DNA from 4 places in the Candidatus Symbiopectobacterium sp. genome. Region 4 is predicted to be linked to each of the others. Evidence: predicted binding sites of a transcription regulator. Region 4 holds the regulator's gene; each other region holds the start of a gene.
The links. Region 4 encodes CRP, which controls carbon source genes, mostly activating them, when cyclic AMP is high. Its sites were predicted from a motif close to ATGTGANNNNNNTCACAT; they were not measured.

Region 1 (6,627 bases), on a different contig from region 4:
AGACATCTCCTGTGAAAAAACACGGTTATGGCAAAAGTGGCCATCAGCGTTACCGTCGTCAGTCATGCAAACACGGATGGCTACAGGGCTTGCAACGACAACCTTCCAAAAGTAAAAAACATTGTTAGCAAGCTGTATACACAGCGCATTGAGTGTGCACATCAGACACTGCGTAACCGATCGCAACGGCTCAATCGCAAGACGCTCTGATATTCAAAATCATCCGAAATGCACGATAGGATCATCGGTACTTACATCGAACGCGAGTACTACGTTTGATGCTACATCAACTCATTGAATACACGAACAAATACTCCGTCATATAGTTGATGCACAGTTGTACTTTGAGCGGCAAATTATCCTTGCGTGTATACAAAGCGTAAACCGGGCGCGGATCGGAGTGATAGCGGCTGAACAGAATTTCCACTTCGCCGCGCGCAATCTCGTCGATGATCCACATCAATGGGATATAGGCGATGCCTGCGCCAGTTTTGAGCCAGCGTACCAGCGTCTGCGGATCGTTAGTGGCAAAGCGACCCTGCGGTGCGATTTTGGTGGAAATGCCTTCTGGGGCGATCAGTTCGAATTCACTGTCTGCACGCACGGTGTACTCCAACCAGGAGAAACTTTCCACGTCTGACGGTTTTTCCGGAGTGCCGTGCTGGGTCAAATAACGTTTGGCGGCGCACACCACCATTGGCATAGAACCGAGACGTTTGGCAAACAGGCTGGAGTCCTGCAAGGCACCCACGCGGATAACGATATCCAACCCGTTTGCAATCAGGTCGGGGGCGGGAATGCCGGTGACCAGATTGACCGAGAGCCCTGGGTATTTTAGCAGCATCTCTGCTGTCATGGCCGCCAGCACATTTTGCGCCATGGTGGAGGAACTGCCAATGCGCAGTGTGCCGATCGGCGTGTTATTAAAGGCGTAGAGCTGATCGTGCGCTTCGTGCGCCTCATGCAGCATACGCCGACAGCCGTGGTAGTAGATCTTGCCGCCTTCTGTAAGCCCGATGCTGCGCGTGCTGCGATTGAGCAGCTTGATCTGTAGCTCTTCTTCCAGCCGGGTCACCGTTTGGCTGACGGCAGAAACGCTCATGTTCAATTGTCGGGCTGCGGCGGTAAACGAGCCACACTGCACTACGCGCGCAAAGACCGACATGCTCTTTAGTCTTTCCATTATTCACTCTGGCTTAAAAGTGATTTAGATCACACATCGTAGATGAAACGCAAATAAACATCCATAATACACCGTATTCGAACGAATCGTGCGGGAAGAATACCGGTGTGCTTTGTGCTACTTGTTTCCATCAGGTAACAGGCTGCGTTCGCTTCTACTAAACAACCTGCAACCTCTCTTGATCAGTGTAATGCCCTTCATGCCTTTTGGCATTGATGGCGAAAGGCCTGTGTCGTCGTTGGTAATGAACCCTAATGCCTGTGTCTACGGTGACACGGTCGGTATTGTTTATTCGTTAATTGAAATAAAAAGGAAAAGAGGATGAGTTCACTTCCGGTGATGGTGCTGTTTGGCCTGTCCTTCCCGCCCGTATTCTTTGTGTTGCTGGTATCGCTGGTACTGTTTTTTGTGTTGAACCGTGTCTTACAGCCCACCGGCGTTTATGACGTGGTATGGCATCCTGCGCTGTTTAACACCGCTCTGTTTTGCTGTCTGTTTTGCTGTCTGTTTTATCTGATCTTTCGCTTCTCCCTTTGAGGTCACTGTGAAAACCCTTGCTATAAAATTTCCTGTTGTCTCGCTGATAACCAAAAGGCTGCTGCGTGTGGGTATCACGCTGTGCGTGCTGTTGCTGGCTGCCGTTGCGCTGCTGCGCGTTTGGGCGTTCTATACCGAATCGCCGTGGACGCGAGATGCGAAGTTCAGCGCAGACGTTGTGGCGATCGCACCGGATGTCAGCGGGCTGCTGACAGAGGTATTGGTGCATGATAATCAGCAGGTGAAAAAGGGTGATGTGCTTTTTGTGGTCGATCCACCCCGTTTTCAGCAAGCACAGGCGCAAGCACAGGCGGATGTGGACTACTACCTAGCGCTGGTCAATGAAAAGCGGCGTGAGTCTGGACGTCGCACACGCCTCGGCGTACAGGCTATGTCGCAGGAAGCGATCGATCAGTCTGGCAGCGTGTTGGAAACCGCGCAGCATCAGTTAGCCAAAGCGCAAGCGACGTTGGCGCTGGCGAAGTTGGATCTGGAACGTACCTTGATTCGCGCGCCAGCGGACGGTTGGGTGACCAACCTCAACGTGCAGCGTGGTGAATACATTACGCGCGGCGCGACCGCCGTGGCGCTGGTGAAAAAGGGCTCGTTCTATCTGGTGGCCTATATGGAAGAGACCAAGCTGGCAAGCGTTCATGCTGGCGACAGGGTTGAGATCACGCCGCTGGGTAGTGCTCGGCTGTTTTACGGTACGGTTGACAGCGTGGCGGCGGCGATCACCAACAGCAGCGCCAACGTAGACAGTAAAGGGCTGGCGACGGTGGACGCCAATCTGGAATGGGTGCGGCTGGCACAGCGCGTACCGGTAAGAATCCATCTGGATCAACAGCGCGATATTCCTTATCCGGCGGGCACCACGGCCACCGTGGTGATCGCGCAGTCAGACGCCCCGCAAAACAAGCAGCCTTCACCGTTGATTCGTTTGCTCTATCGGCTGCGTGAGTTTGGTTAAGACGAGCTCATGATGAAAATGCCTGCTTTTCCCCATTGGCGTTTTGCCTGCAAACTCAGCGTTGCCGTTGTGCTGTCACTGTTTCTCGGTTTCCACTTTCAGTTGGGAACGCCACGTTGGTCAGTGCTCACTGCGGCCATCGTCGCTGCTGGCCCTGCTTTTGCCGCCGGTGGAGATCCCTTTTCCGGGGCGATTCGGCATCGCGGGATATTACGTATTGTGGGCACCTTTATCGGCTGTGCCGGTGCGCTGGTGATTATCATCGCGACCATTCGTGCACCCGTGGTGATGTTGCTGCTGTGCTGCATATGGGCAGGATTTTGCACCTGGGTGTCATCGCTGGTTAAGGTAGAAAACGCCTACGTATGGGGATTGGCGGGATATACCGCATTAATTATCATCGTATCCACACAGAGTGCGCCGCTTCTGACGCCGCAGTTCGCCGTTGAACGCTGTAGCGAAATTGTTTTGGGTATTGTTTGTGCCATTGTGGCCGATCTGCTGTTTACCCCACGTTCCATCAAACACCATATTGACAGCAGCCTGGAAGGGCTGCTGCTGGATCACTATCGCCTGTTGCAACTGTGTATTCGGGGTGCATCGCGTGAAGAGCTTGACGTTGCCTGGCATGGGCTGGTGCGTAAAAGCACCGCATTGGCTGGTATGGGCAATCCGCTGTTGCTGGAATCAGCGCGCTGGCAAAATAGCCATCGGCGCATTAAGGCGCTGCTGGCGCAATCATTTACTCTGATTACTCAGGCGTGTGAGACCTATTTGGTGCTACAGGATAAACCTGAGCCACTCAGAACCAGTCTGGCATTGCTGATCGATGCGCCGGTAGCGTCGATGGACGATGTGCGTAAACGGGTGAAGCAACTGCGCCACGCGATTGCAGCCGGTGAGCGCAAGGCTGTGCCGCCGACGCTGATTGGCTGGGTGGGGGCCGCAACGCGCTATATGTTACTGGCTAAAGGAATTCAGACCAACGCCCGTCTGACGCAGGTTGAGGGCGAACTGCTGCGTGATGAAGTGATGGTGAAAGCGGCGTCCGCTGAGCGCAATCATGCGATGATCAACGGCTGGCGCACTGGCGTGGCTACGGCTGTAGGGTGTTTATTTTGGCTTATCACCGGTTGGACCTCAGGCAGTGCCTGCACGGTGATGATTGCTATGGTGACGGCGCTGGCGATGCGTCTGCCTAACCCAAAACGCATTGCGGTCGATTTCCTAGTCGGCACGGTCTATGCCTTGCCGTTGGGCTCGCTGCTGTTCATGTTTGTATTGCCATCCACGCAGCAAAGCATGCTGCTGCTGTGCCTCAGTCTGGGCATTATGGCCTTCATCATCGGTATTGAGGTGCAAAAGCGGCGTATGGGATCGCTGGGGGCGCTGGCCAGCACCATCAATATTCTGGTGTTGGATAACCCGATGACGTTTAATCTCAGCCACTTTCTGGACAGCGCGATTGGGCAGGTTATCGGCTGCTTGCTGGCGTGGCTGGTTATTTTGTTGATTCGAGATAATTCACGTGCTCGCACTGGGCAGGCGCTACTTAACCGCTTTGTTTACAATGCGGTATCGGCACTGACCACCAACCCAACCAAACGGCGTGAAAACCACTTACCTGCGCTCTATCAGCAGCTCTACCTGCTGCTGACCCTGTTTCCCAACGACATTGCCAAATACCGTCTGGCGCTGTCGCTGATTATTTTGCACCAACGTATGCGGAATCTGCCGTTGCCGGTGGACAGTGAACTGTCGGCATTTCATCGTCGTCTTCGTCAGGCGGCAGAGCAGGTCAGTGAAGCGCGACGAGATATTTCCCGGCGTCACGCTTTTACCCAGTTGTTGACGCTGTTGGACGAGTATCAGATTGCGCTATGCCAGCGTCAGATAGCACCGGAGATCGGTGCATCGGTTGGCCGTATCACGGAGATACTGCAACGCTATCAGCATGCGTTGGTGGAGTAGCGCCAAGGGCGACTCTACCACAGGGTTATTTACCTCTGGGGACTAGGCCTGATCTTCGGCCAGTTCGCGCAGATACTGGAAAATTTTACGGTAAGACTTGGGCGGCTTGTTAGCGGCTTTTTCTTTCTGCGCATTGCGCACTAGTGAGCGCAACTGCTGGTGGTCGGCGGCCGGGTAGAGCCCGAGGATATCCGGGATGGCATCATCCCCTTCCTCAATCAGTCTGTCGCGCAGTTGTTCCAGTTTGTGAAACAGAGCGACCTGTTGGTTGTGGCGGTTCTTCAGCTTATCCAGTGCGATTTGAATCGGTTCTGGATCGCGGGCACGCAACATCTTACCGATCAGTTGCACCTGACGGCGGCGGCCTTCTTTTTTGATGCGTTGTGCCAGCTCAACGGCAGCACGCAGATCGTCATCCAGCGGGATGCGCTCCAGCGCATTTTTACCGAGCTCAATCAGCTTCACGCCAAGATCTTTCAGTGCTTCTGCATCGCGTTTGATTTCACTTTTACTGACCCAGATGATCTCATCGTCTTCATCATCTTCGGCGTGCGGGTCCGGTACGTCGTCCAGCCACTCTTCAGGGTGTTTGTTCATCATCTCTTTCCGTAACAGTTCGGGCATGTGACGCGGTTAACGCCATAAAAAAGACGCCGATCCTAACAGGTTTGGGCTTTTTGCGAAATTATCCTGATATCCTGTTAGACTCAAGCATACTCCTTTAGGCGCAGAAGAGGGGCAAGGCAGACGCCATTTCCCGGCTTCTGAACGGCTTTTAACTCAGTATGGCAGAACGATGACAATAATCACTCAGGTTGCAGAACAGCGTAAAGCATTGGAGCAGGCAGTCGCACAGGCGTTGGAGCTGGCGCGCGCCGCTTCAGATGCGGCAGAGGTGGCCATTTCCAAAACCACAGGGATAAGCGTCAGTACGCGCTACGGCGAGGTTGAAAATGTGGAATTCAACAGCGATGGCGCGTTGGAAATTACCGTATACCACCAGCAGCGTAAAGGCAGTGCGTCATCGACCGACTTGAGCCAGGAGGCCATCGCCCGCACCGTGCAGGCTGCGCTGGATATTGCCCGTTATACTTCGCCCGATCCTTTTTCTGGCCCGGCAGAACAGGAACTGCTGGCATTTGACGCTCCCGATCTCGACCTGTTTCATCCTGCTGCCTTGGATGCGGAAAAGGGTATTGAGCTGGCTGCGCGCGCCGAGCAGGCGGCGCTGAAAGCCGATACGCGCATTACCAATACCGAAGGGGGCAGCTTTAACAGCCACTACGGTATCAAAGTGTTTGGCAACAGCCACGGCATGCTGCAAAGCTATCTGTCGAGCCGCCACTCTATGTCGAGCTGTGTGATTGCCGAAGTGAACGGCGATATGGAGCGCGATTACGCTTACACCGTAGGGCGCGCGCTGGACGATCTGCAAAGTCCGGAATGGGTCGGCGAAGAGTGCGCTCGCCGCACGCTCTCACGTTTATCACCGCGCAAGTTGCCGACCATGGAAACACCAGTGATGTTTGCCGCAGAAGTGGCTACCGGCCTGTTCGGCCACTTGGTGGGTGCGATCAGCGGCGGCAACGTGTACCGTAAATCGACTTTCCTGCTCGATAAGCTGGGCCAACAGATCCTGCCGGATTGGCTCACCATCGAAGAGCTGCCGCATTTGCGTAAAGGGCTGGCGTCTACCCCGTTCGACAGCGAAGGGGGACGTACGGTGCAGCGTGACATCGTTAAAGACGGTGTGCTGCAAACCTGGCTGTTGACCAGCTATGCAGCGCGTAAACTCGGCGTGAAGAGCACTGGCCATGCCGGCGGCATTCACAACTGGCGTATTGCGGGTCAGGGGCTTAATTTCCAACAGATGCTCAAGCAGATGGATAAAGGCCTGCTGGTGACCGAACTGATGGGGCAGGGTGTGAGTGCGGTCACGGGCGATTACTCGCGCGGGGCGTCAGGT
Region 2 (3,897 bases), on a different contig from region 4:
CGTTGTAAGCCCTGTAGCCATCCGTGTTTGCATGACTGACGACGGTAACGCTGATGGCCACTTTTGCCATAACCGTGTTTTTTCACAGGAGATGTCTGTTCACAAAACGGGCATCTTACATCAACTTTAGCCACTGGATTCCACATCCAAAACCGGACATTTCACGCTGCAATCAACATATTGAATACACGACCATCAAAATAAGGCACCGCTTCACTCAGCGTCACCTACAGCGTATGGTCATCCACGGCTTTGACGCCCAGCGTGTCCGGCGTTTTCTTGCCAGCAATAATGTCATCAATGTTAACGATATGCCCGTATTGCAGGTAACTGGCGTAAGGCGATGCCGTTGCCGGACCGGCTAGTCGCTGCCAACTGTAAACAAAATCCTGCGCGATAAGGGGATCGCCATTCGACCAGCGTGCGTCTTTGCGCAAATGAAACGTCCAAACGCGGAAATCTTTATTTTCCCAACGCTCCGCCACGCCGGGCAACATTTTTCCATTCGGATCGGTAATCACCAGCCCTTCCAGCAGATCGCGTGAGACGTTGGACTCTGGCACACCTTCTATTTTATGCGGATCGAGGGAGGCCACTTCCGCACCGTTGTTTCGCACCAGCACCTGCTCTTTGGCTAACGGAGTGTCGGGCGGCGTTGCCACATACGCGACAAGCGCACCGCTACCCCAACAGCTAAGCAACAATGCCACTGTTGCGGCAAGCCGTGCTGTCCCCGTATGCCATTGACGTCGTATTTGCGCCGAATCTCCTAGAATCTCCTATTTGTGAAACAGCGTAACCTGATAATCCGTTGTCCATATATCCGGTCCTCTCTATGTAATCACATTGATATCACATGGGTTACTTCAAAGCTAATGGCCACGAGGAAAATGCAAGAAGTATCCTGGAAGCGCTACAAACGTTATTCTGGTCGACGGCTACCCGTTCTGAGATGACGCTGATAAACGACGGGTTATCCTCACGCATATAACAGGTGAATAATTTTATGGTAATCAAATAGTCAGAGAATAATCCAAAGATTTTCCCACATATGGCAGGTTATAAATACCAACAAACAAAACAATTACGCTACAAATAACCACTAAAATTAACGATTATGCTTGCTGAATGGAATCAGCATTTTGAATTGGGAGGAAGATCACACAAAAGACACCCACGAATGGGTATGCTGCCTTCACAGTGTTAAACAGACGATGTGGAATGAACCACCATCACCCACGGAGAAGAAAGGAGATTACGCCACCGCTGGCCACAGCCCTTTCAGGCAATGAGTAGGTTAACCATGCGTTCAGCCACGAATGCGATGCCGTTATCTATACTTAGTGCTTTGCAATAATGATTTGGCTACAAATGGTTTGTCAAATCATTGCCTGAAAGAGTTTAACATTATCAGGAGAGCATTATGGCCGTAATAAACGTTGCTGAACTTAACGCATTGGTTGAACGCGTCAAGAAGGCACAGCAGGTCTTCGCCAATTTTACTCAAGAGCAAGTCGATCAAATCTTTCGTGCCGCCGCCCTCGCCGCCGCTGACGCCCGCATTCCGCTGGCCAAAATGGCAGTAGCCGAATCTGGTATGGGTATAGTGGAAGACAAAGTGATTAAAAACCACTTCGCTTCTGAATATATCTACAACGCTTATAAGGATGACAAAACCTGTGGCATTTTGTCAGAGGACGACACCTTCGGCACCATCACCATCGCTGAACCGATCGGATTACTGTGCGGTATTGTCCCAACCACAAACCCGACCTCTACCGCCATTTTCAAAGCACTTATCAGCTTGAAAACCCGTAATGGCATCATCTTCTCGCCGCACCCGCGCGCCAAGAATGCCACCAATAAAGCCGCAGACATCGTGCTTCAGGCCGCCATCGCTGCTGGCGCGCCGAAAGACATTATTGGCTGGATTGATGAGCCTTCCGTAGAATTGTCCAACCAGCTAATGCACCATCCTGACATCAATATGATCCTCGCCACTGGCGGTCCCGGCATGGTAAAAGCCGCCTACAGTTCCGGCAAACCGGCCATCGGGGTGGGCGCTGGCAATACACCGGTAGTGATCGATGAAACGGCGGATATCAAACGCGCTGTTGCCTCGATTCTGATGTCGAAAACCTTCGATAACGGTGTTATCTGCGCATCTGAACAGTCGGTGATTGTGGTAGACAGCGTTTACGACGCGGTGCGGGAACGTTTTTCGACCCATGGCGGCTATCTGCTGCAAGGTAAAGAGCTCGAAGCTATCCAATCGATTATTTTGAAAAATGGCTCGCTCAACGCTGCGATTGTAGGTCAGGCCGCGCCAAAAATCGCTGAAATGGCCGGTTTTACCGTGCCCGCAGGTACTAAAGTCCTTATTGGTGAAGTTGTTAACGTGGATGAGTCAGAGCCCTTTGCCCACGAGAAACTGTCGCCAACGCTTGCCATGTACCGCGCCAAAGATTTTGACGACGCCGTCGTCAAAGCCGAAAAATTGGTGACCATGGGCGGTATCGGTCATACCTCGTGCCTGTATACCGATCAGGATAACCAGTTAGCACGCGTCAATCACTTCGGGGCGATGATGAAAACCGCGCGTATTTTAATCAATACGCCAGCCTCTCAGGGCGGTATCGGCGATCTGTACAACTTTAAGCTGGCACCGTCGCTGACCTTGGGCTGTGGTTCTTGGGGCGGTAACTCAATTTCAGAAAACGTCGGACCCAAACACTTGATTAACAAGAAAACGGTAGCAAAGCGAGCTGAAAATATGTTGTGGCACAAACTTCCGAAATCCATCTATTTCCGTCGTGGCTCCTTGCCCATCGCACTGGAAGAAGTGGCAGAGGATGGCCACAAACGCGCCTTTATCGTGACTGACCGTTTCTTGTTTAATAACGGCTATGTGGATCAAATCTCCTCGGTACTGAAACAGCACGGAATGGAAACTGATGTTTTCTTTGAAGTAGAAGCCGATCCGACGCTGAGCATCGTGCGCAAAGGTGCGGAACAGATGCAAGCGTTCAAACCTGACGTGATCATCGCACTCGGTGGCGGCTCGCCAATGGACGCGGCCAAAATCATGTGGGTCATGTACGAGCACCCTGATACCCATTTCGAAGAGTTGGCTCTGCGTTTTATGGATATCCGTAAACGTATCTACAAATTCCCGAAAATGGGTGTAAAGGCGAAGATGATTGCCGTTACCACCACCTCCGGCACCGGTTCTGAAGTAACGCCGTTCGCCGTAGTAACGGATGACGCCACAGGGCAAAAATACCCGCTGGCTGACTATGCGCTCACGCCTGACATGGCGATCGTGGATGCAAATCTGGTGATGAACATGCCAAAATCCCTGTGCGCCTTTGGCGGCCTAGATGCGGTTACCCACTCACTGGAAGCCTACGTATCGGTGCTTGCCAACGAATATTCCGACGGGCAAGCGCTACAGGCATTGAAGCTGCTCAAAGAGAACCTGCCAGCCAGCTACCGTGACGGTGCGAAAAATCCGGTCGCGCGTGAACGCGTTCACAACGCCGCCACCATCGCCGGTATTGCCTTTGCCAACGCCTTCCTTGGGGTCTGCCACTCCATGGCGCACAAGCTGGGTTCTGAGTTCCATATCCCGCACGGTTTGGCCAATGCCCTGTTGATCGCTAACGTCATTCGTTATAACGCGAACGACAACCCGACCAAGCAAACCGCATTCAGTCAATACGATCGCCCACAAGCGCGTCGTCGTTATGCTGAAGTTACCGATCACTTGGGGCTGAGTGCACCCGGCGATCGCACCGCGGCGAAGATTGAGAAGCTGTTGACCTGGTTAGATAAAATCAAAACTGAACTGGGTATCCCGACCTCGATTCGCGAAGCGGGCGTGCAGGAAGCTGATTT
Region 3 (11,528 bases), on a different contig from region 4:
AGCCACGCTCCAAGAGATGTCAGACAGGTGTACCAGACCATCGATACCGCCATCCAGACCGATGAAGATACCGAAGTCAGTGATAGACTTGATCTTACCTTCTACGCGGTCACCCTTGTTGTGGGTTTCAGCGAACAGCTGCCACGGGTTGGATTTGCATTGTTTCAAGCCCAGGGAGATACGACGACGTTCTTCGTCGATATCCAGAACAATAACTTCAACCACGTCGCCCACGTTAACCACTTTGGACGGATGGATGTTTTTGTTGGTCCAATCCATTTCAGATACATGTACCAGACCTTCAACGCCTTCTTCGATTTCTACGAAGCAGCCGTAATCAGTCAGGTTGGTCACACGACCGGTCAGACGGGTGTTTTCCGGGTAGCGCTTAGCGATAGCAACCCACGGATCCTCGCCCAGCTGTTTCAGGCCCAGGGACACACGAGTACGTTCGCGGTCGAACTTCAGCACTTTCACAGTAATCTCATCGCCAACATTGACGATTTCGCTCGGATGCTTAACGCGTTTCCACGCCATATCAGTGATATGCAGCAGACCATCAACGCCACCCAGGTCAACGAATGCACCGTAGTCAGTGAGGTTCTTAACGATACCTTTAACTTCCATGCCTTCTTGCAGGTTTTCCAGCAGTTGATCGCGCTCAGCGCTGTTCTCGTATTCGATAACTGCACGGCGGGAAACGACAACGTTGTTGCGTTTCTGATCCAGCTTGATCACTTTAAACTCAAGCTCTTTTCCCTCCAGGTGCAGAGTGTCGCGAACCGGGCGAACGTCAACTAAAGAACCCGGCAGGAACGCACGGATGCCGTTCAGTTCAACCGTGAAGCCGCCTTTCACTTTACCGTTGATAACACCGGTAACGGTCGCAGCTTCTTCGTAGGCTTTTTCCAGCATCAGCCAGGCTTCGTGGCGTTTCGCTTTCTCACGAGACAGCAAGGTCTCACCGAAACCGTCTTCTACCGCGTCTAGGGCAACGTCTATTCCGTCACCCACCTGGATTTCGAGTTCGCCTTGTGCGCTTTTGAATTGTTCTACCGGAATGGCAGATTCAGATTTCAGACCGGCGTCAACCAGTACGACATCTTTATCAATAGCAACGACAACGCCGCGAACGATGGAACCCGGACGAATTTCGATTTCTTTCAGCGATTCTTCAAAGAGTTGAGCAAAAGATTCAGTCATGTTGTTAATCTTAAGGGTTTCAATTTAACGTCCATCTGGCATCCTGCTTGATGGGGTTGTCTCACACGCCCTGCTGTTATCCTTACAACAAGGTTAAAAAAAATGCCATATAGCGCCTCAATCAATTCTGTGATTGAGCAAGGATCTCACGCGCATAACTGAGCGATTTCGCAATAACGTCATCAATAGACATATCGGTCGAATCCAACACCAGCGCGTCTGCGGCAGGGACTAACGGTGCTACCGGACGACTCCGATCGCGCACATCCCGTTCTTTTATCTCGGACAAAAGACGTTCAAAGTTAACATTAAAGCCTTTTTTCTGCAACTGTAGCATGCGTCGTTGTGCACGTTCTTCCGCGCTGGCATCCAAAAAAATCTTCACAGGCGCATCTGGGAACACCACCGTACCCATATCTCGGCCATCCGCGACCAGTCCCGGCGCTTCGCGAAACGCACGCTGCCGACGCAACAATGCTTCTCTTACACGCGGAAAAGCGGCCGCCTGCGAGGCAGTGTTACCGACCGTTTCATTACGAATTTCGTTACTGACGTCCTCACCTTCCAGAATCACTTTCAATTGCCCGTCTTCAGCAACGAAACGCACGTCAAGGTGCGACGCCAGCGGCACTAACGCTTCTTCCGAACCGATATCAACCTGATGATGTAAGGCAGCCAAGGCGAGCACGCGATAAATCGCGCCCGAGTCCAACAAATTCCACTGTAATGTTTCTGCCAACGCCTCGCACAGCGTTCCCTTGCCTGCGCCACTCGGCCCATCAACCGTTATTACCGGTGCCGTTACCGCCATCTCTTTCTCCTATTACTCGGGTCAACCGCGAGGTCTGTTACGACTTACGGTGCCCCATTATACGCGCCAACGAGCAAAGCCGTTAGCCTAACACCCTGAGAAAGATAAAATTTCAGAAGATGCCTTGTAAAACTGAGGGCGGGCATAGGCCCACCCTACAGGGAAAGTGCAACTACCGTCTGATTATTAACCGTGGCTCAGACGCGCCAACTGTTGAAAATAGTCAGGGAAAGTTTTTGCCGTACATTTGGGGTCGATAATGGTCACTGGTGTATCGGATAATGCCGCCAGCGAGAAACACATCGCCATACGGTGATCGTTGTAGGTGCCGATCTCGGCAAAACGTAACTGAGGGGCAGGCGTAATACGAATATAATCGTTCCCCTCTTCCACCGTCGCACCGACTTTGCGCAGCTCAGTCGCCATTGCCGCAAGACGATCGGTCTCTTTTACGCGCCAATTGTAGATATTGCGCAGCGTCGTGGTGCCACCTTCGGCAAACAGCGCTGTCGTAGCAATCGTCATGGCCGCATCGGGGATATGATTCATGTCCATATCGATGGCATGCAACTCACTGCGCTGACACTCGATATAGTCATCCCCCCAACGAATAATGGCACCCATTTTTTCCAGCACGTCAGCAAAACGGATATCGCCTTGCACGCTGTTGCGCCCCACGCCCGTGACACGGACCGTTCCACCTTTAATGGCCGCCGCCGCCAAAAAACAGGAGGCGGAAGAGGCATCACCTTCCACCAAATACTCACCTGGCGCATGGTATTGCTGGTTGCCCTGTACGCTGAAGTACTGGTAATTTTCGTTGTGCACCTCAACGCCAAAATCTTTCATCATGCGCAGCGTGATATCGATATAGGGCTTGGACACCAGATCGCCTTTGATACTGATGCGGGTGTCTTTGCTCGCCAACGGCGCTGTCATCAGCAGCGCGGTCAGGAACTGGCTGGAGACGCTGCCATCCACAGCGATCTCACCCCCCTGGAAACCGCCGTGCAGGCGCAATGGCGGATAGTTGGTCTGCTCAAGGTAGTCGATGGTCGCGCCACCTTGGCGCAACGCATCTACCAAATGGCCGATCGGTCGCTCTTTCATACGCTGCTCACCGGTCAAAACAATATCTCCTTGCTTCAAGCATAACGCGGCGGTCAGCGGACGCATCGCCGTGCCCGCATTGCCAAGAAACAGTTCTAACGGTTGCGACACGCTGAACGGTCCACCAATACCAGTGACGTCGCACTCGGTGCTGCTGTGCGAAAGCTGATATTGCACGCCTAACAGTTGCAACGCGTCCAGCATATGGCGAACGTCATCGCTATCGAGCATGTTTTTCAAACGCGTCGTCCCCGTAGCCAATGCTGCCAGCAACAAAGCACGGTTAGAGACGCTTTTCGAACCGGGAAGGTTAATCACGCCATCGATCAGGGAAATAGGCTGTAGGGTAAGGGATTCCTGCATGTAACTCTTAACTCCGGTCATCAACATAAGAAACCCCGGTACACACCGGGGTTTACTGGAAACAAGTTGCCGCTTTACGTTCTGCGGCAACGGTACGACCTGCAACGCCGCGGGCAGACCACGGCGCCACTCGCTGCGGTATTAGCCGTGGCGACGTTCAAAATCCGCCATAAAGGCAGTCAGCGCCTGTACACCTTCCAGCGGAATCGCGTTGTACAGCGACGCACGCATCCCTCCCACGACGCGGTGGCCTTTCAGCGCATGCAACCCAGCCATTTTAGACTCTTCCAGGAACAGTTTATCCAGCGCGTCATCACCGAGCAGGAACGGCACATTCATGCGTGAGCGGTTGGCGGCCAGCACGTCGTTACGGTAGAAATCGCTGCTATCGATAGCGCCGTAAAGGTGATCCGCTTTCTCGCGATTGCGTTTTTCCATTTCCACCAGGCCACCCTGCTCTTTCAGCCATTTGAATACCATGCCAGAAAGGTACCAGGCAAAGGTCGGCGGCGTGTTGTACATGGAGTCGTTATCGGCCAGCGTTTTGTAATCCAACACCGACGGCAGCACGCTGCGGGATTTACCCAACAGGTCATCGCGCACAATCACCAAGGTTAAACCGGCAGGGCCAATGTTTTTCTGCGCACCGGCATAAATCACGCCGAAACGGCTGACATCGATCGGGCAGGACAGGATGCTGGAGGAGAAGTCAGCAACCACAATCTTGTCGCCAAAGTCAGGCGTTTCTTCAATTGCCAGACCATCAATGGTTTCATTCGGGCAGTAGTGCACAAAAGAGGCATCGTCAGACAGAGCCCATTCACGCATCGGTTTGGCGGCGCGCAGGCCGTCAATGCGTGTTTTCACGTCAATAACGTTCGGTTTGCAGTATTTTTCCGCTTCGTTAATCGCACTGTGCGCCCAATAGCCGCCGTCGATATAGTCAGCTTTAGTGCTGTCACCCAGCAGATTGAGTGGCACGGCCGCAAACTGCGCGCGCGCGCCCCCTTGGCAGAACAGCACGTTGTAGTTGGAGGGGATCTTTAACAAATCGCGCAGATCCTGCTCGGCTTCCGCCGCCACCTGCATAAATTCTTTACTGCGGTGGCTGATTTCCATTACGGACGTTCCCAGCCCACGCCAGCTACACAACTCTTGCTCGGCACGACGCAACACTTCAACCGGCAGCATGGCTGGACCGGCGCTAAAATTGAAAACTTGCGTCATTTCCCCTCACCACGTGTTTAGTACGACTATTATGATTTTTTACAACAACCACGTTGGCTATTTGCAGCAACCGCCACCATTTGTTTTTATCACTGGCTCCTTCCCGCTGCAATCCTTATTACGATTTCCCGTATAAAACACGCACGGCGACAGCGTGGAGTTGTCCGTGAAAAGTCCGTATGATGCACGTCCCATAAAAGAGAAAAGTGACAATCATGAGCCAAACGTTCATCCTAGGCAAAGACGCAGCCCTAGAAGACTCCATCGCCCGTTTTCAACAGCAACTCCGTGACCTAGGGTTCAACATCTAAGAAGCCTCCTGGCTTAATCCGGTGCCTAACGTCTGGTCCGTCATATTCGTGACAAAGATTGCCCGTTGTGCTTTACCAAAGGCAAAGGCGCCAGCAAGAAAGCCGCCTTGGCTTCAGCCGAATATTTCGAGCGTCTTTCCACCAACTACTTCTTTGCAGACTTCTATTTGGGCAAGTCAATCGCTAACGGCGATTTCGTGCATTACCCGAACGAGCAATGGTTCCCGCTGCCGGACTATGACAGCTTGCCACTGGGGATTCTGGATGATCACCTGCGCGCATTTTACGATCCTGATAACGAATTGAGCGCCAGCATGCTGGTGGATCTGCAATCCGGCAACGGCGAACGTGGCATCTGCGCCCTGCCGTTTACCCGTCAATCCGATGACACCACCGTCTACATCCCGATGAATATCATCGGTAACCTCTACGTTTACAACGGGATGTCCGCTGGCAACACCGCCAATGAAGCGCTTGTTCAGGGGTTGTCTGAGGTGTTCGAACGCCACATCAAAAACCGCATTATTGCTGAAGCCATCAGCCTGCCAACCATCCCGGACAGCGTGTTTCAACGTTATCCTAGCGTGGTGGAAGCCATCGCCACGCTGGAAAAAGAAGGGTTCCCGATCCTTGCCTATGACGCCTCGCTGGGCGGTAATTATCCAGTGATCTGCGTGGTGCTGTTCAACCCCAGTAACGGCACCTGCTTCGCCTCTTTCGGTGCGCACCCGGATTTCTGCGTCGCGCTGGAGCGTACTGTCACCGAACTGCTACAAGGACGCGGGTTGAAAGATCTCGATGTATTTACCCCGCCGAGCTTCGACAATGATGATGTGGCGGATCATGCCAATCTGGAAACCCACTTTATCGATTCCAGTGGTTTGATCTCCTGGGATTTGTTTAAAACAGACGCGGACTATCCCTTTGTCGACTGGAGCTTTAAAGGCAGCAACGAGCAGGAATTTGCTACCTTGATGGCAATTTTCCACAAAGAACACAAAGAGGTGTACATCGCCGATTACGAGCACCTGTCAGTGTATGCTTGCCGCATTATCGTACCGGGGATGTCCGACATTTATCCGGCAGACGACCTGCTGTTGGCAAACAACAATATGGGTGTGCATTTACGCGAGACCATCCTCTCTCTGCCCGGCAGTCAGTGGGAAAAGCAGGCGTATCTCGATATGATCGCTCAGTTGGATGATGAAGGTTTTGATGACTTCACTCGCGTGCGCGAATTGCTAGGGCTGGCAACTGGCAAGGATAATGGCTGGCTCACGCTGCGCATCGGTGAATTAAAAGCGATGCTGGCGCTGGCAGGCGGCGATCTGGAACAGGCGGAATGGACGCAGGATTTCAACGGCTCCGTCTTCAGCACATCGCGCAGCAACTACTACCGCTGTTTGCAGACGCTGTTGACGCTGGCATTGGACGAAGAGCGTGAGCCATTACAGTATTACGATGCGTTTGTGAAAATGTACGGCAGAGACACCGTCGACGCCGCGAGCGCAGCGATTGCCGGTGAGCAATGTTTCTACGGGATGTTTGACGTCGATGACACCTTCTCCACATTGCCTGCACACCAATCGCTGCTGGCAGCTTACGAGAAACTGCAAGCGGCTAAGCGTCGTTTCTGGGGCTAATGCCGTATCGCCCGTCCTCCCCGGTTAACACCGGGGAGCATTCACACTGTTATGACCTCAAGCGGCAACCTTATTTTTTCGATCAATTTTCCAGCAACACGCCAGATGTCATAATCCAATATCTTATCGCTGCGTAGTTCGAATAATTCGGCATTTCTCATAAAATGAAGAATAATGTACTTATTGTTATTGAATGGTGAATTTTTAATTAATTTGCAGCAACTCACAACACCGAAATGATACAAAAACGCATATCACTTAACTCTTTTTCACGCTATTCCACCCCCTATATTCAACTCTTTTTATAATTTTTAAAATATTTTTTCTTTATTAATTTAAATTGGTTAGCGTGAATTTAGTGCAGATCGTAGAGGGTTTTCACCCCACTAAATTTTCACGATATGATCCAAGTCAAATTTTGCTTTATACTGCTTTGTTAGTATCCCCTCGCGGATAAATCTTGGAGAACGTTAGTGTGAAAGCTGACAACCCCTTTACACTTTTACTACCGGCAGCCATGGCGAAAGTCGCTGAAGATGCTGGTGTCTATAAAGCTACCAAACAACCCCTGACTACGTTTTTTTTGGCGATTACTGCTGGTGTTTTTATTTCTATCGCCTTCGTTTTTTACATCACAGCCACAACCGATTCCGCGTCTATGCCTTACGGCATGGCTAAACTGATTGGTGGGATCTGCTTCTCACTCGGCCTGATGCTGGTGGTTGTCTGCGGCGCTGACCTGTTTACCTCAACGGTATTAACAGTGATTGCCAAGGCAAGCGGCCGTATCACTTGGAAACAGCTGGCCTGCAACTGGTGTAACGTCTATGTGGGCAACCTGTTCGGCGCACTGTTTTTTGTCGCTCTGATCTGGTTTGCCTGTGAGCATATGGTCGCCAACGGTGCATGGGGCTTTAGTGTCCTGCAAACCGCAGAACACAAAGTGGAACACACTTTTGTTGAAGCGTTTTGCCTCGGGGTGCTGGCTAACCTGATGGTTTGTCTGGCGGTATGGATGAGCTACTCAGGCCGGACGCTGACAGACAAAATGTTCGCAATGATCCTACCGGTGGGCATGTTCGTTGCCAGCGGCTTTGAGCACAGTATTGCTAATATGTTTATGATCCCCATGGGGATCGTTATCAAGAATTTCGCGGCGCACGAATTTTGGGAAGCCATTGGCAAAGCGCCGTCACAATTTGAGCACCTTACCCTCCACAACTTTATCGTGGACAACCTGATTCCTGTCACGCTTGGCAACATCGTCGGCGGCGGTTTTCTGGTAGGGTTAACATATTGGGTTATTTATTTGCGCGGTGGCGACAAACATTAATCTGTCGCCGACTGCAAATCGGGTTATGAATTCCAAACCAAAGGTAGGTGTAATATGACCGAACTGAATGAAAAATTGGCTAACGCGTGGGAAGGTTTTAGCGCGGGTGAATGGCAGAATGGCGTCAACGTACGTGACTTCATTCAGAAGAACTACTCACCGTATGAAGGTGACGAGTCCTTCCTGGCTGGCGCTACTCCGGCAACCACCAAGCTGTGGGATGCTGTTATGGAAGGTATCAAACAAGAAAACCGCACTCACGCGCCGGTTGACTTCGATACCAACGTTGCAGCCACCATCACCTCTCATGACGCCGGTTATATCGACCAGAGCCTGGAACAAATCGTTGGTCTGCAAACTGACGCGCCGCTGAAACGTGCGCTGATTCCGTTTGGCGGCATCAAAATGGTTGAAGGTTCCTGCAAGGTTTATGGCCGTGAACTGGATCCGCAACTGAAAAAAATCTTCACCGAATACCGCAAAACCCATAACCAGGGCGTATTCGATGTTTACACTCCGGATATCCTGCGCTGCCGTAAATCTGGCGTGCTGACCGGTCTGCCGGATGCTTATGGCCGCGGCCGTATCATCGGTGACTACCGTCGCGTTGCGCTGTACGGTATCGACTACCTGATGAAAGACAAATTCGCTCATTTCACTTCTCTGCAATCCAAACTGGAAAACGGTGAAGACCTAGAAGCGACTATCCGTCTGCGCGAAGAGATTGCCGACCAGCATCATGCGCTGTCTCAGATCAAAGAAATGGCTGCCAAATACGGCTGCGATATCTCTGGTCCGGCTACCAATGCAAAAGAAGCCGTTCAATGGACTTACTTCGGCTACCTGGCTGCGGTTAAATCTCAGAACGGTGCGGCCATGTCCTTCGGTCGTGTATCCAGCTTCTTGGATATCTTCATCGAACGTGACCTGAAAGCCGGTAAAATCACTGAGCAAGACGCACAGGAACTGATCGACCACCTTGTGATGAAACTGCGTATGGTGCGCTTCCTGCGTACGCCTGAATACGATGAACTGTTCTCCGGTGACCCGATCTGGGCAACTGAGTCCCTGGCCGGTATGGGCCTTGACGGTCGTACTCTGGTAACCAAAAACAGCTTCCGTTTCCTGAACACCCTGTACACCATGGGGCCGTCTCCGGAACCGAACATCACTATCCTGTGGTCTGAAAAACTGCCGCTGAACTTCAAAAAGTATGCAGCTAAAGTGTCCATCGATACCTCTTCTCTGCAATACGAGAACGACGATCTGATGCGTCCGGACTTCAACAGCGATGACTATGCTATCGCTTGTTGCGTGAGCCCGATGGTTGTTGGTAAACAAATGCAGTTCTTCGGTGCACGTGCCAACCTGGCAAAAACCATGCTCTATGCTATCAACGGCGGCGTGGACGAAAAACTGAAGATGCAGGTCGGTCCGAAATCTGAACCGATCAAAGGTGATGTGCTGGACTTTGACGTGGTAATGGACCGTATGGACCACTTCATGGATTGGCTGGCCAAGCAGTATGTCACTGCATTGAACATCATCCACTACATGCACGACAAATACAGCTACGAAGCATCGCTGATGGCGCTGCACGATCGTGACGTGTTCCGTACCATGGCATGTGGTATCGCCGGTCTGTCCGTTGCCGCTGACTCCCTGTCTGCCATCAAATATGCGAAAGTTAAACCGATTCGTGACGAAGATGGCCTGGCCATCGACTTCGATATCGAAGGCGAATACCCGCAGTTCGGTAACAACGATCCGCGCGTTGATGGCCTTGCTTGTGACCTGGTAGAACGTTTCATGAAGAAAATTCAGAAACTGACCACCTACCGTGGTGCTACCCCGACACAATCTGTTCTGACCATCACCTCTAACGTGGTATATGGTAAGAAAACCGGTAACACACCGGATGGCCGTCGCGCTGGTGCACCATTCGGACCGGGTGCTAACCCGATGCACGGCCGTGACCAGAAAGGTGCTGTTGCATCTCTGACTTCCGTTGCTAAACTGCCGTTCGCCTACGCGAAAGACGGTATCTCTTACACCTTCTCCATCGTTCCTAACGCATTGGGTAAAAATGATGACGTGCGTAAGACCAACCTAGCAGGCCTGATGGACGGTTACTTCCACCACGAATCCAGCATCGAAGGTGGTCAACACCTGAACGTGAACGTGATGAACCGTGAAATGCTGTTGGATGCAATGGAACACCCGGAAAAATATCCGCAGTTGACCATCCGTGTTTCTGGTTATGCCGTGCGCTTCAACTCGCTGACCAAAGAACAGCAGCAAGACGTTATTACCCGTACTTTCACTCAGTCAATGTAATTTCCCTGACTGCCTGAAAAGGCGTAAAATAAAGGCTCCACCCCGGTGGGGCCTTTTTCTCACCCTCCGCACTGATAACCTGTTTTGCCAGCCCGCTCCTTGTACCGCGGCGGGCTGGCAAAACAGATTCAACACGACACAGGCGAGACGGTTTACCGTTCGTTTATTACACGTCCTACATGACGTCGGCGCACCGTTGCATTTCCCTGTTCGTGTTAACACCTGCTGCTATTGAACGGCCATATTTGGAGAAACACTTGTAATGTCACTGATCGGTCGCATTCACTCATTTGAATCCTGCGGGACCGTCGATGGTCCCGGTATTCGTTTCATCGTTTTCTTTCAGGGATGCCTGATGCGATGCCTGTATTGCCATAACCGCGATACTTGGGATACCCACGGCGGCAAGGAGATCGTTGTTGAGGATCTGATGAAAGAAGTGGTGACCTATCGCCACTTTATGAATGCTTCGGGCGGAGGCGTTACCGCATCGGGCGGCGAAGCCATTCTTCAGGCTGAATTTGTGCGCGACTGGTTCCGCGCGTGTCAGGCAGAAGGCATCAATACCTGCATCGATACCAATGGTTTCGTGCGCCGCTACGATCCGGTGATTGATGAACTGTTGGATGTTACCGATCTGGTGATGCTGGATTTGAAACAGATGGATGACAGTATTCACCAGAATCTGGTGGGCGTCTCCAATCACCGCACGCTGGAATTTGCCCGCTATTTAGCCAAGCGCAATCAGCGTACCTGGATTCGCTACGTAGTCGTCCCTGGTTGGTCGGATGATGATGCCTCAGCGCACCTGCTGGGTGAATTTACCAAAGACACGACCAACATCGAGAAAATCGAATTGCTACCCTACCATGAGCTGGGAAAGCATAAATGGGTCGCTATGGGGGAAGAATATAAGCTGGATGGTGTAAAACCGCCGAAAGCCGATACCATGAACCGCGTACAATCCATACTGCAGAGCTACGGACATAAAGTCATCTACTGATGTGACACGCTCCCAAACGATGACCGGATGGGAGCGTTTCATCATGCCTGGCTTGTTGTAGCAGATTTCCAGCAACCTTCACTTTTACCTGAACGGCATTGCCCGGCAAATAGGCTAGCGGTAGTTCAATAAACTCGATGACTGTTATGCTCCCGCGTTCTACGCCCGCAGCCTCGGCCAACGCAAT
Region 4 (9,124 bases):
TGCTGAAACACAATCACCTGATGTTCGCGTAGCCGCTGTTGCTCGTAGTGAATATCAGCAAAAAAATCCGGATAGTGAGCGTACAGCTCGTGTACGGTAACATGGGCTAACTGGTGCGCCGGTTGTAGCAAAACCCGGTTGGCTATCGAGTCTTGCGATTCCGGATGGGCATACAGCAGCAAAATCTTCGGTGGCTGCGACATCATTCCCCTCCAAAGCGTCGTCATGAGCGCGGTTTTCCGCTACCATGCTGCGCGATAACGATACGACAAACAGGACGTTCGCGGTCCCAAGATAACCGTGATAATTTAACATACTCTGAACATGTGACGCTTTATGATTGTTTTCTCCGCTTTGCAAATTCGGCGCGGCGTGCGTGTCTTGCTTGATAACGCCACCGCCACCATCAATCCAGGCCAGAAGGTTGGATTGGTCGGTAAAAACGGCTGCGGCAAATCCACGCTACTCTCGTTGCTAAAAGGCGAGATCGGTGCCGATGGCGGCAGCGCCACGTTTCCGAGTAACTGGGCACTGGCCTGGGTCAATCAGGAAACGCCCGCGCTGGATGTGCCTGCCATTGACTATGTTATTGACGGTGATCGTGAATTTCGCCAGTTAGAAGCTGAACTTCAACACGCCAACGACATTAACGATGGTAACGCCATCGCACGTGCACACGGCAAACTGGATGCGATTCAAGCCTGGAGTATTCCGGCGCGCGCCGCCAGCCTGCTCGATGGCCTTGGCTTTACCCAGGCCCAATTGCGGCAGCCAGTACGTGATTTTTCCGGCGGATGGCGTATGCGCCTTAATCTGGCCCAGGCGCTGATTTGCCGCTCCGACCTGTTACTGCTCGACGAACCGAACAACCACCTCGATCTGGACGCGGTGATCTGGCTGGAGAAATGGCTGAAAAGCTATCCGGGAACACTGGTGCTGATCTCCCACGATCGCGACTTCCTCGATCCTATCGTCAACAAGATCCTGCACATCGAGCAGGAGACGCTGTTCGAATACACCGGGAACTACTCCTCGTTCGAACGCCAGCGCGCTACGCGTTTAGCGCAGCAGCAGGCGTTGTATGAGCATCAGCAAGAGCGCGTGGCGCACTTGCAACACTATATCGATCGCTTTCGCGCACAGGCTACCAAAGCCAAGCAGGCGCAAAGCCGGATTAAAATGCTGGAGCGCATGGAGCTTATTGCCCCGGCATACGTCGATAACCCGTTCCGTTTCAGTTTCCGTGCGCCAGAGTCGCTGCCGAACCCGTTGCTACGCACGGAGAAGGTGAGCGCAGGCTACGGTGACAAACTGATTCTGGAATCCATCAAGCTCAATCTGGTGCCAGGTTCACGCATTGGCCTGCTGGGGCACAATGGTGCCGGTAAATCGACGCTGATCAAGTTGCTAGCGGGCGAACTGGCCCCGTTGCACGGCGAAATCGGGCTGGCGAAGGGCGTTGAGCTCGGCTATTTCGCCCAGCATCAGCTTGAGTTTCTGCGTGCGGATGAATCCCCGCTGCAACATCTGGTCCGTTTGGCGGAGCGGGAAACCGAGCAGCAACTGCGCGATTACCTCGGCGGCTTCGGTTTTCAGGGCGACAAAGTGACGGAAGTGACCGAGCGTTTCTCAGGCGGTGAAAAAGCCCGTTTGGTGCTGGCATTGATCGTGTGGCAGCGCCCTAACCTGCTGTTGCTCGATGAACCGACCAACCATCTCGATCTGGACATGCGTCAGGCACTGACAGAAGCGTTGATCGATTTCGAAGGCGCGCTGGTGGTGATCTCCCACGATCGACATCTGATCCGATCCACCACGGACGATCTCTATCTGGTACACGATCGCAAAGTGGAGCCGTTTGATGGCGACCTGGAGGATTACCAGCAATGGCTAACGGACGTGCAGCGCCAAAACAGCGCCGCTGAATCCGTCGAGAAACACGCCTCAACCAACAACGCACAGGCACGTAAAGATCAAAAGCGGCGCGAAGCGGAGCTGCGCACTCAAACCCAACCGCTGCGTAAAAAGATTACTCAGTATGAGCAGCAGATGGAGAAACTCTCCGATGCGTTGGCAAAAGTAGAAGCGCGTTTATCGGACAGCGAACTGTACGACCAAAGTCGCAAAGCCGAACTGACGGAATGCCTGCAACAGCAGGCCAAACTCAAAAGCGAACAGGAAGAGGCAGAGATGGCCTGGCTGGACGCGCAAGAGCAGCTAGAACAGATGCTGAATGAGGGGTAGTCAGGCCCCTGAAAGGGGGTATCTGTTAGCACAGTGCATATTTCGTGCGCGTTAACAGGCTCTGATTTCTGCTACCTCTGTAACCGCGCCCGACACGAGGCGCTCAATCGCCGCCGCCTCGTGGCTCTAGGCTTTACGCGAGGAATCACGCCGCTACGCGGTCTCTTCGGCGTTCGTATCTGCATCTCGGACCACCAGCGACGCGCTCCCGTCGCGGCGCTGGTTTTCGCAGCATCCATGCCGCTCATCCGGCGGACACGCCCACCTCAGCGCGATTTTTTACGCGATTAACGACAAAAACTAAAAGACAAAATCAGATCATCAGTGCCAGATCAGCAGTACACAGGCCGCGGTAAGCACGCCCATCGAGACGTTAAAAATCACCCATGCTTTGCGGCTACGCAATAAACGGCCAATCGCCGTGCCGAAACCCAGCAAGATAACGCCTGAAACCAGATTAACCAACACAATGCCAAAACTTATCAGCAGCACCGAATGGTTATAGCCGCTGCCCGCCAGACTGAAACTTGCGACCGAACCCAGCGCCATTAGCCAGGCTTTGGGATTTAGAAACTGAAGCAGCCAGCCTTGATATAGTCGCAGCGGCTGCGGTGCACTGGCCTCCAGCCGCTCGTAGGCCGCCGTGGCAATTATCCACGCCAGCCACAGCAGGTAGAGACTGCAGAGTACTTTAAGTATCAGGTGCAACGAGGGATAGAGCAGGATCATGCCGACCACGCCAAATTCCACCAGCAGTAAAATGCTCTGCATGCCGAGCATGATACCCACCATCAGCCACAGTGATCGCATAAAGCCGAAGTTGGCACCGGAGGTCGTCAGCAGCATGTTATTCGGGCCAGGCGTGATCGCCGCCACCCAGAGAAAAGCCAACATCGATAAAAATAAGCCCTGTTCCACGTTTTGACTGCCCCTTGTCCCCACCGTTACGGTATGATTTATTGACCTGACTGAACGTTAGCCTGCCTGTTACACTGCAATGCTCGCTGAGCGGCGCAAGCAGGTTAGCGCAGTGTGATGAATATCGCACAATTATTTCCCGAGGTCGTTTCGATTCCCATGTTGTCCTCAACATTTCGCCCGTTACGCGGGGCTGATAACCCGCATATACAAACGCTGTTGCCGCGCTTGATTCGCCGCCGTGCCCGTTTGCAGCCGGTGTGGCAACAACTCGATCTGCCTGACGGCGATTTTGTTGATCTGGCCTAGAGCGAAGCGCCGCAAGGCGCGCGCTATAAACCCCGCGTGGTGCTATTTCACGGTCTGGAAGGCAGCTTTCACAGTCCCTATGCGCACGGTTTGTTACAAGCGTGCCGTGAGCAAGGCTGGCTGACGGTGATTATGCATTTTCGCGGCTGTAGCGGCCGCCCCAACCGTCTGAATCGTATCTACCATTCTGGTGAAACCGATGATGGCAGCTATCTGCTGCGCTGGATGCGGGATACGCTAGGCGAAGCACCGACTGCTGCCATCGGCATTTCTCTGGGCGGCAATATGCTGGCTTGCCTGCTGGCTAAACGGGAAGAAGCCCGGTTGCTCTCAGCTGCGGCGATAGTCTCCGCTCCGTTTCATCTCGAAGCCTGTAGCCGCAGGATAGAAAATGGATTTTCCCTTATTTATCAGCGCTATCTGGTCGGACAGTTAAAGCAGAATGCCCGGCGTAAGCTGGCATGCTACCCGGGTTCGTTACCGATTATCCCGGCACAGTTGCGACGTATAAAGGGATTGCGTGAGTTTGATGATGCGATCACTGCCCGTATTCATGGTTTTCAGGATGCTGCCGACTACTACCATCAGTGCAGTGCACTGGCGTTGCTGCCCACCATTCGCACGCCGACGCTGATCATCCGTGCGCAGGACGATCCTTTTATGACACCCGAGGTGATCCCGGACATCAGCCACCTGCCCGACACCATAGAATACCAACTGACAGCGCACACGTAGGGTTTGTCGGTGGTACATTACTGAAACCGGAAATGTGGCTGGAACAACGCATTCCGGCCTAGTTCACGCGCTTTCTATCGGCGGACACCGCAGAGGCAACAGCATGATGATTCCCTGGCAGCAGCTTGATAGCGATACGCTGCAAAATATTATTGAATCTTTTGTATTACGTGAAGGCACTGATTATGGCGAGCAGGAGCGTTCACTGGATGAAAAAGTCAGGGATATTCGTCGCCAGCTTGCCTCGGGCGACGTGGTGCTGGTGTGGTCAGAGCTGCATGAAACGCTGAATATCATGTCGCGCACCCAGCTAAACGAAAATACGCCGTAACGTGATAAATCGTCGTTTCCTGACGCGCGGGGGGTCGTCTTGCGTCACCGGGTCTGTTATACAGTGAGAGCAATGTTAGTCAAACGCCTAATCCGACGGAGTGCAACCGCATGTCGCAACAACACCCGATCATTGCCGTTACCGGCTCCAGTGGAGCAGGCACCACCACGACCAGCCTCGCGTTCAGGAAGATCTTCCAGCAGTTGCAGATAAAAGCCGCTTCACTGGAAGGCGATAGCTTTCACCGTTATACCCGGCCAGAAATGGACATGGCGATTCGCAAAGCGAAAGATTTGGGCCGCCATATCAGCTATTTCGGCCCAGAGGCCAACGATTTCAGCCTTCTTGAACAGGCGTTTATCGAATATGGCCGCAACGGTACCGGAAAAACACGCAAATACCTGCGCACTTACGATGAGGCGATCCCTTACAATAAAGTGCCCGGCACCTTTACGCCGTGGGATCCGATGCAGCATCCTACCGATATGCTGTTTTATGAGGGTCTGCACGGCGCGGTGGTCACCGACCAGTACGATGTTGCCCAGCACGTTGACCTACTGGTCGGCGTGGTCCCCATCGTCAATCTGGAATGGACTCAAAAGCTGGTTCGCGATACCAATGAACGCGGTCACTCACGTGAAGCCGTGATGGATTCGGTGGTGCGTTCCATAGAGGATTACATCACCTATATCACGCCGCAGTTTTCTCGCACCCATATCAACTTCCAGCGCGTACCGATGATCGATACCTCAAACCCCTTTGCAGCCAAGGCGATCCCTTCGTTGGACGAGAGCTTTGTGGTGATCCATTTCCAGGGCGTCGAGCATATTGACTATCCCTACCTACTGGCCATGCTGCAAGGCTCGTTTATTTCACACATCAATACGCTGGTGGTGCCGGGGGGAAAATGGGACTCGCCATGGAACTGATCATGGCACCTTTGGTAAAACGGCTGGCAGAAGGGCGTAGCGCGTGCTGAGATAAAACACACAGCCCGCCAGAAAACTATGCGACAGCGATACCGCCCGTTCAACCACTTTATCCGTCAACCCCACGCCCGTGACGACAAAATGCAGGTTGATATGGGTAAACAGACGCGGCACTTCTTCACGACGCGTGGAGGATAATTTGACCTCACACCCGGTAATCGTATTGCGACCCTTTTGCAAAATGGACACCACATCAATGGCGCTACAGCCTCCTGCCGCCATCAACACCATCTCCATATGACTGGGAGCTTTATCACCAGCATTGCCATCCATTAGGATCTGATGCCAGGATGACGACTCACCGAGAAAGGTCAGATCTTCGACCCATTTTACGCGCGCTTGCATCCACAATTCCTCAAATTTATTTGAAAATTACTCACTGTTATATATAAAAACCGCCGATAACTAGAGCTTAATCATGCTGAAGCGAGACAACACGAGACAGGCTCGTCAAGCTGTGTTACAAACAGGAATAGAATCCGTTCCTTCAGTTTTATACTGACGGTAAGAACGTGTCGTGACGTCGCCATACAGAGGCCAGTATATTCCCTGACGTCAGTCCGCCAACACGGAATTTTTACTACTAGCACGTTAATACGCCGTACAGGGAACTCTGAACCCTGTAATTTGCGCAGTGAATTACAACAGAGGATAACAGCGAATGGTTCTCGGCAAACCGCAGACAGACCCGACTCTTGAATGGTTCCTTTCTCATTGTCATATTCACAAGTATCCATCAAAGAGCACTCTGATTCACCAAGGTGAAAAGGCAGAAACGCTTTACTACATCGTGAAAGGCTCAGTGGCTGTGCTGATCAAGGATGAAGAAGGCAAGGAAATGATCCTCTCCTACCTCAACCAGGGGGATTTTATAGGGGAACTGGGCCTGTTCGAAGAGGGCCAGGAACGCAGTGCATGGGTACGGGCAAAAACTGCCTGTGAAGTCGCTGAAATATCCTATAAAAAATTCCGTCAGTTGATCCAGGTCAACCCGGATATTCTGATGCGTCTTTCCTCACAGATGGCGCGTCGCCTCCAGGTGACGTCTCAGAAAGTGGGCAACCTGGCCTTCCTGGATGTCACGGGCCGCATTGCGCAGACGCTGTTGAACCTGGCGAAGCAACCCGATGCCATGACGCACCCAGATGGGATGCAAATCAAGATCACGCGTCAGGAAATTGGTCAGATTGTTGGCTGTTCTCGCGAAACGGTAGGCCGTATTCTGAAAATGCTGGAAGATCAGAATCTGATCTCGGCACACGGCAAAACCATCGTGGTGTACGGCACACGCTGATATCACCAGCGCCGTTTAGACAAAAGCACGTTGCGCACCGCGCAGTGTGCTTTTTGACCCGGCGAGCTACGCCGCTTTTACTACCGCTTCCACCGCCCGCGCGAACCGCGCCATGCCCTGCTCGATATCTTCCAGATCAATCACCAGCGACGGCACAAAACGCATCACGTTAGGTCCCGCGACCAGCACCATCACGCCTTGCTCTGCGGCAGCGGCAAGGAACTTGCCCGCCTGACCGTGCCATTTTGGCTTCAGTTCTGCACCAATCAGCAGGCCCATACCGCGAATCTGCTCAAAAATACCGTGCTCTTCATTAATTGCCTGAAGAATCGAAACGAAACGCTCGTGGCGCGCTTGTACACCGGAAAGCACCTGCGGAGTGTTGATGGTGTCCAATGCTGCTTCAGCCACCGCACAAGCCAGCGGATTACCGCCGTAAGTAGTGCCGTGTACACCGACGGTCATCACAGAGGCGACTTCTTCAGTGGTCAGCATGGCGCTGATGGGAAAACCGCCGCCCAACGCTTTCGCCGTAGTGAGAATATCCGGCGTCACGCCATAGTGCATGTAGGTAAACAACTTGCCAGAACGCCCCATGCCGCTTTGCACTTCATCAAACACCAGCAGAGCGTGATGCTGATCGCACAGCTCACGCACGCCTTTGAGGAATTCCGGCGTGGCCGGTGTAATTCCACCCTCGCCCTGAATCGGCTCCAGCACCACGGCGCAGGTGTGGTCATCCATCACCGCTTTTACTGCGGCCAGATCGTTGAACGGCACGTGCACGATATCGGCCGGTTTTGGTCCGAAGCCATCGGCGTATTTCGCCTGCCCACCTACAGAAACAGTGAACAACGTACGGCCGTGAAACGCATTGTAGAACGCAATGATTTTGGTTTTATACGGGCTGTGGCGTTTAATCGCATAGTGACGAGCCAGCTTGAAAGCCGCTTCGTTAGCTTCCGCACCAGAGTTAACAAAGAACACGCGCTCGGCAAAGGTGGCGTCGATCAGTTTGCTGGCCAGACGCAACGCTGGCTCATTGGTGAAGATATTGCTGGTGTGCCACAGCGTTTCACCCTGCTGCTTTAACGCCGCCACCAGCGCCGGGTGGCAATGACCCAATGCCGTTACCGCAATCCCACCGGCAAAGTCGATATACTCGCGCCCCTGCTGATCCCATACGCGGCTACCTTTGCCTTTAACCGGCACAAATTGCGCCGGTGCGTATACGGGTAGAATCACTTTGTCATGCGTCGCCCGCGTTACCGCCTTTGAATCTGTTGTCATTTGCTTCCGTTCACAACGCTTAAAGTGAAAATATAATCATCAAATATGCATAAAAATCAATACACAAGGTTATAAAATAGCGCGTTATGACAGTCCGTTTTATCGCAACCGATGCTGATAACCTCAGGTATTAAGGAAGTTCTGCAACAATTGATGCCCCTGCTCACTCAGAATACTCTCAGGATGAAACTGCACCCCTTCTAACGGCAAGGTACGGTGGCGTATTCCCATGATTTCATCACGCTCACCTTCACGCTCTGTCCAGGCCGTGACGTCAAACTCGACGGGCAAAGAAGCGGGATCGATCACCAGAGAGTGGTAGCGCGTCACTGTTAATGGCAGCGTCAACCCGCTAAAAACGCCGCTCCCGGTGTGCTGTATTACGGAGGTTTTTCCATGCATCACCTGGCGCGCCCGCACCACGCGCGCACCAAATGCCTGCCCCATCGCCTGATGGCCGAGACACACACCCAGAATGGGCAGTTTGCCTGCAAAATGGCGAATCGCTGCCAGAGAAATACCCGCGTCATCCGGTGTGCAAGGACCAGGGGAGAACACCAGATGCGTAGGGGCCAGCGCTTCAATGTCCGCCAACATCAGGGCGTCGTTGCGTTTAACCAACACCTCTGCGCCCAGCTCACAAAAGTACTGGTAGAGGTTGTAGGTGAAGGAGTCGTAGTTGTCGATAAGTAGTAGCATGGGGCAAGCTTACGCGAAAAAGAGATGCTGTAGGCTACTGTGCTTGTAGGTGCTTAGGCAATGAATAAGTTTTTATTATTATTTTTCAAAGTGTTATATAAAAAACAAAAAAACGGACACATCAGTGTCCGGTTTGCAAGTGTAGTGTGAAATGCGATGTTCTAAACCATCGGCCTGACATAACTCCAAAGGACAAAGGCAACTCCTGGCGCCCAGCAGCTATTGGATGTATGAGCGCTCCGGCAGCGATAAACCCCCCCCCGTTGCGCGAAACATAAACGCCCACAGGATAAAACACGCTGTTCGGAGACCACG

Region 1: aaeR (HTH-type transcriptional activator AaeR) is a predicted target of CRP. The motif match lies at 1,201-1,218, and genes of this name have one in related genera.
Region 2: adhE (bifunctional acetaldehyde-CoA/alcohol dehydrogenase) is a predicted target of CRP. The motif match lies at 1,148-1,165, and genes of this name have one in related genera.
Region 3: serC (3-phosphoserine/phosphohydroxythreonine transaminase) is a predicted target of CRP. The motif match lies at 4,892-4,909, and genes of this name have one in related genera.

What each region holds. Positions count from the first base shown of each region.
Region 1 covers NZ_JAHWCO010000299.1:43-6,669, forward strand. Annotated here, with positions in the region: partial or broken gene QZ506_RS08690 (IS1 family transposase) at 1-279, shown strand, start outside; gene aaeR (HTH-type transcriptional activator AaeR) at 287-1,183, opposite strand; gene aaeX (p-hydroxybenzoic acid efflux pump operon protein AaeX) at 1,505-1,720, shown strand; gene aaeA (p-hydroxybenzoic acid efflux pump subunit AaeA) at 1,743-2,690, shown strand; gene aaeB (p-hydroxybenzoic acid efflux pump subunit AaeB) at 2,703-4,661, shown strand; gene yjgA (ribosome biogenesis factor YjgA) at 4,704-5,258, opposite strand; gene pmbA (metalloprotease PmbA) at 5,458-6,627, shown strand, end outside.
Region 2 covers NZ_JAHWCO010000370.1:632-4,528, reverse strand. Annotated here, with positions in the region: partial or broken gene QZ506_RS10900 (IS1 family transposase) at 1-134, opposite strand, end outside; partial or broken gene QZ506_RS10895 (ABC transporter substrate-binding protein) at 231-755, opposite strand; gene adhE (bifunctional acetaldehyde-CoA/alcohol dehydrogenase) at 1,424-3,897, shown strand, end outside.
Region 3 covers NZ_JAHWCO010000020.1:165-11,692, reverse strand. Annotated here, with positions in the region: gene rpsA (30S ribosomal protein S1) at 1-1,203, opposite strand, end outside; gene cmk ((d)CMP kinase) at 1,325-2,014, opposite strand; gene aroA (3-phosphoshikimate 1-carboxyvinyltransferase) at 2,201-3,487, opposite strand; gene serC (3-phosphoserine/phosphohydroxythreonine transaminase) at 3,629-4,714, opposite strand; partial or broken gene ycaO (30S ribosomal protein S12 methylthiotransferase accessory factor YcaO) at 4,930-6,668, shown strand; gene focA (formate transporter FocA) at 7,144-8,001, shown strand; gene pflB (formate C-acetyltransferase) at 8,056-10,338, shown strand; gene pflA (pyruvate formate lyase 1-activating protein) at 10,601-11,341, shown strand; gene QZ506_RS00610 (hypothetical protein) at 11,331-11,528, opposite strand, start outside.
Region 4 covers NZ_JAHWCO010000358.1:637-9,760, reverse strand. Annotated here, with positions in the region: gene kefG (glutathione-regulated potassium-efflux system ancillary protein KefG) at 1-203, opposite strand, end outside; gene QZ506_RS10575 (ABC transporter ATP-binding protein) at 337-2,244, shown strand; gene QZ506_RS10570 (LysE family translocator) at 2,566-3,162, opposite strand; partial or broken gene QZ506_RS10565 (hydrolase) at 3,322-4,268, shown strand; gene QZ506_RS10560 (YheU family protein) at 4,310-4,537, shown strand; partial or broken gene QZ506_RS10555 (phosphoribulokinase) at 4,648-5,516, shown strand; gene QZ506_RS10550 (OsmC family protein) at 5,467-5,871, opposite strand; gene crp (cAMP-activated global transcriptional regulator CRP) at 6,188-6,820, shown strand; gene QZ506_RS10540 (aspartate aminotransferase family protein) at 6,887-8,110, opposite strand; gene QZ506_RS10535 (aminodeoxychorismate synthase component II) at 8,234-8,809, opposite strand; gene QZ506_RS21570 (lytic polysaccharide monooxygenase) at 8,931-9,124, opposite strand, start outside.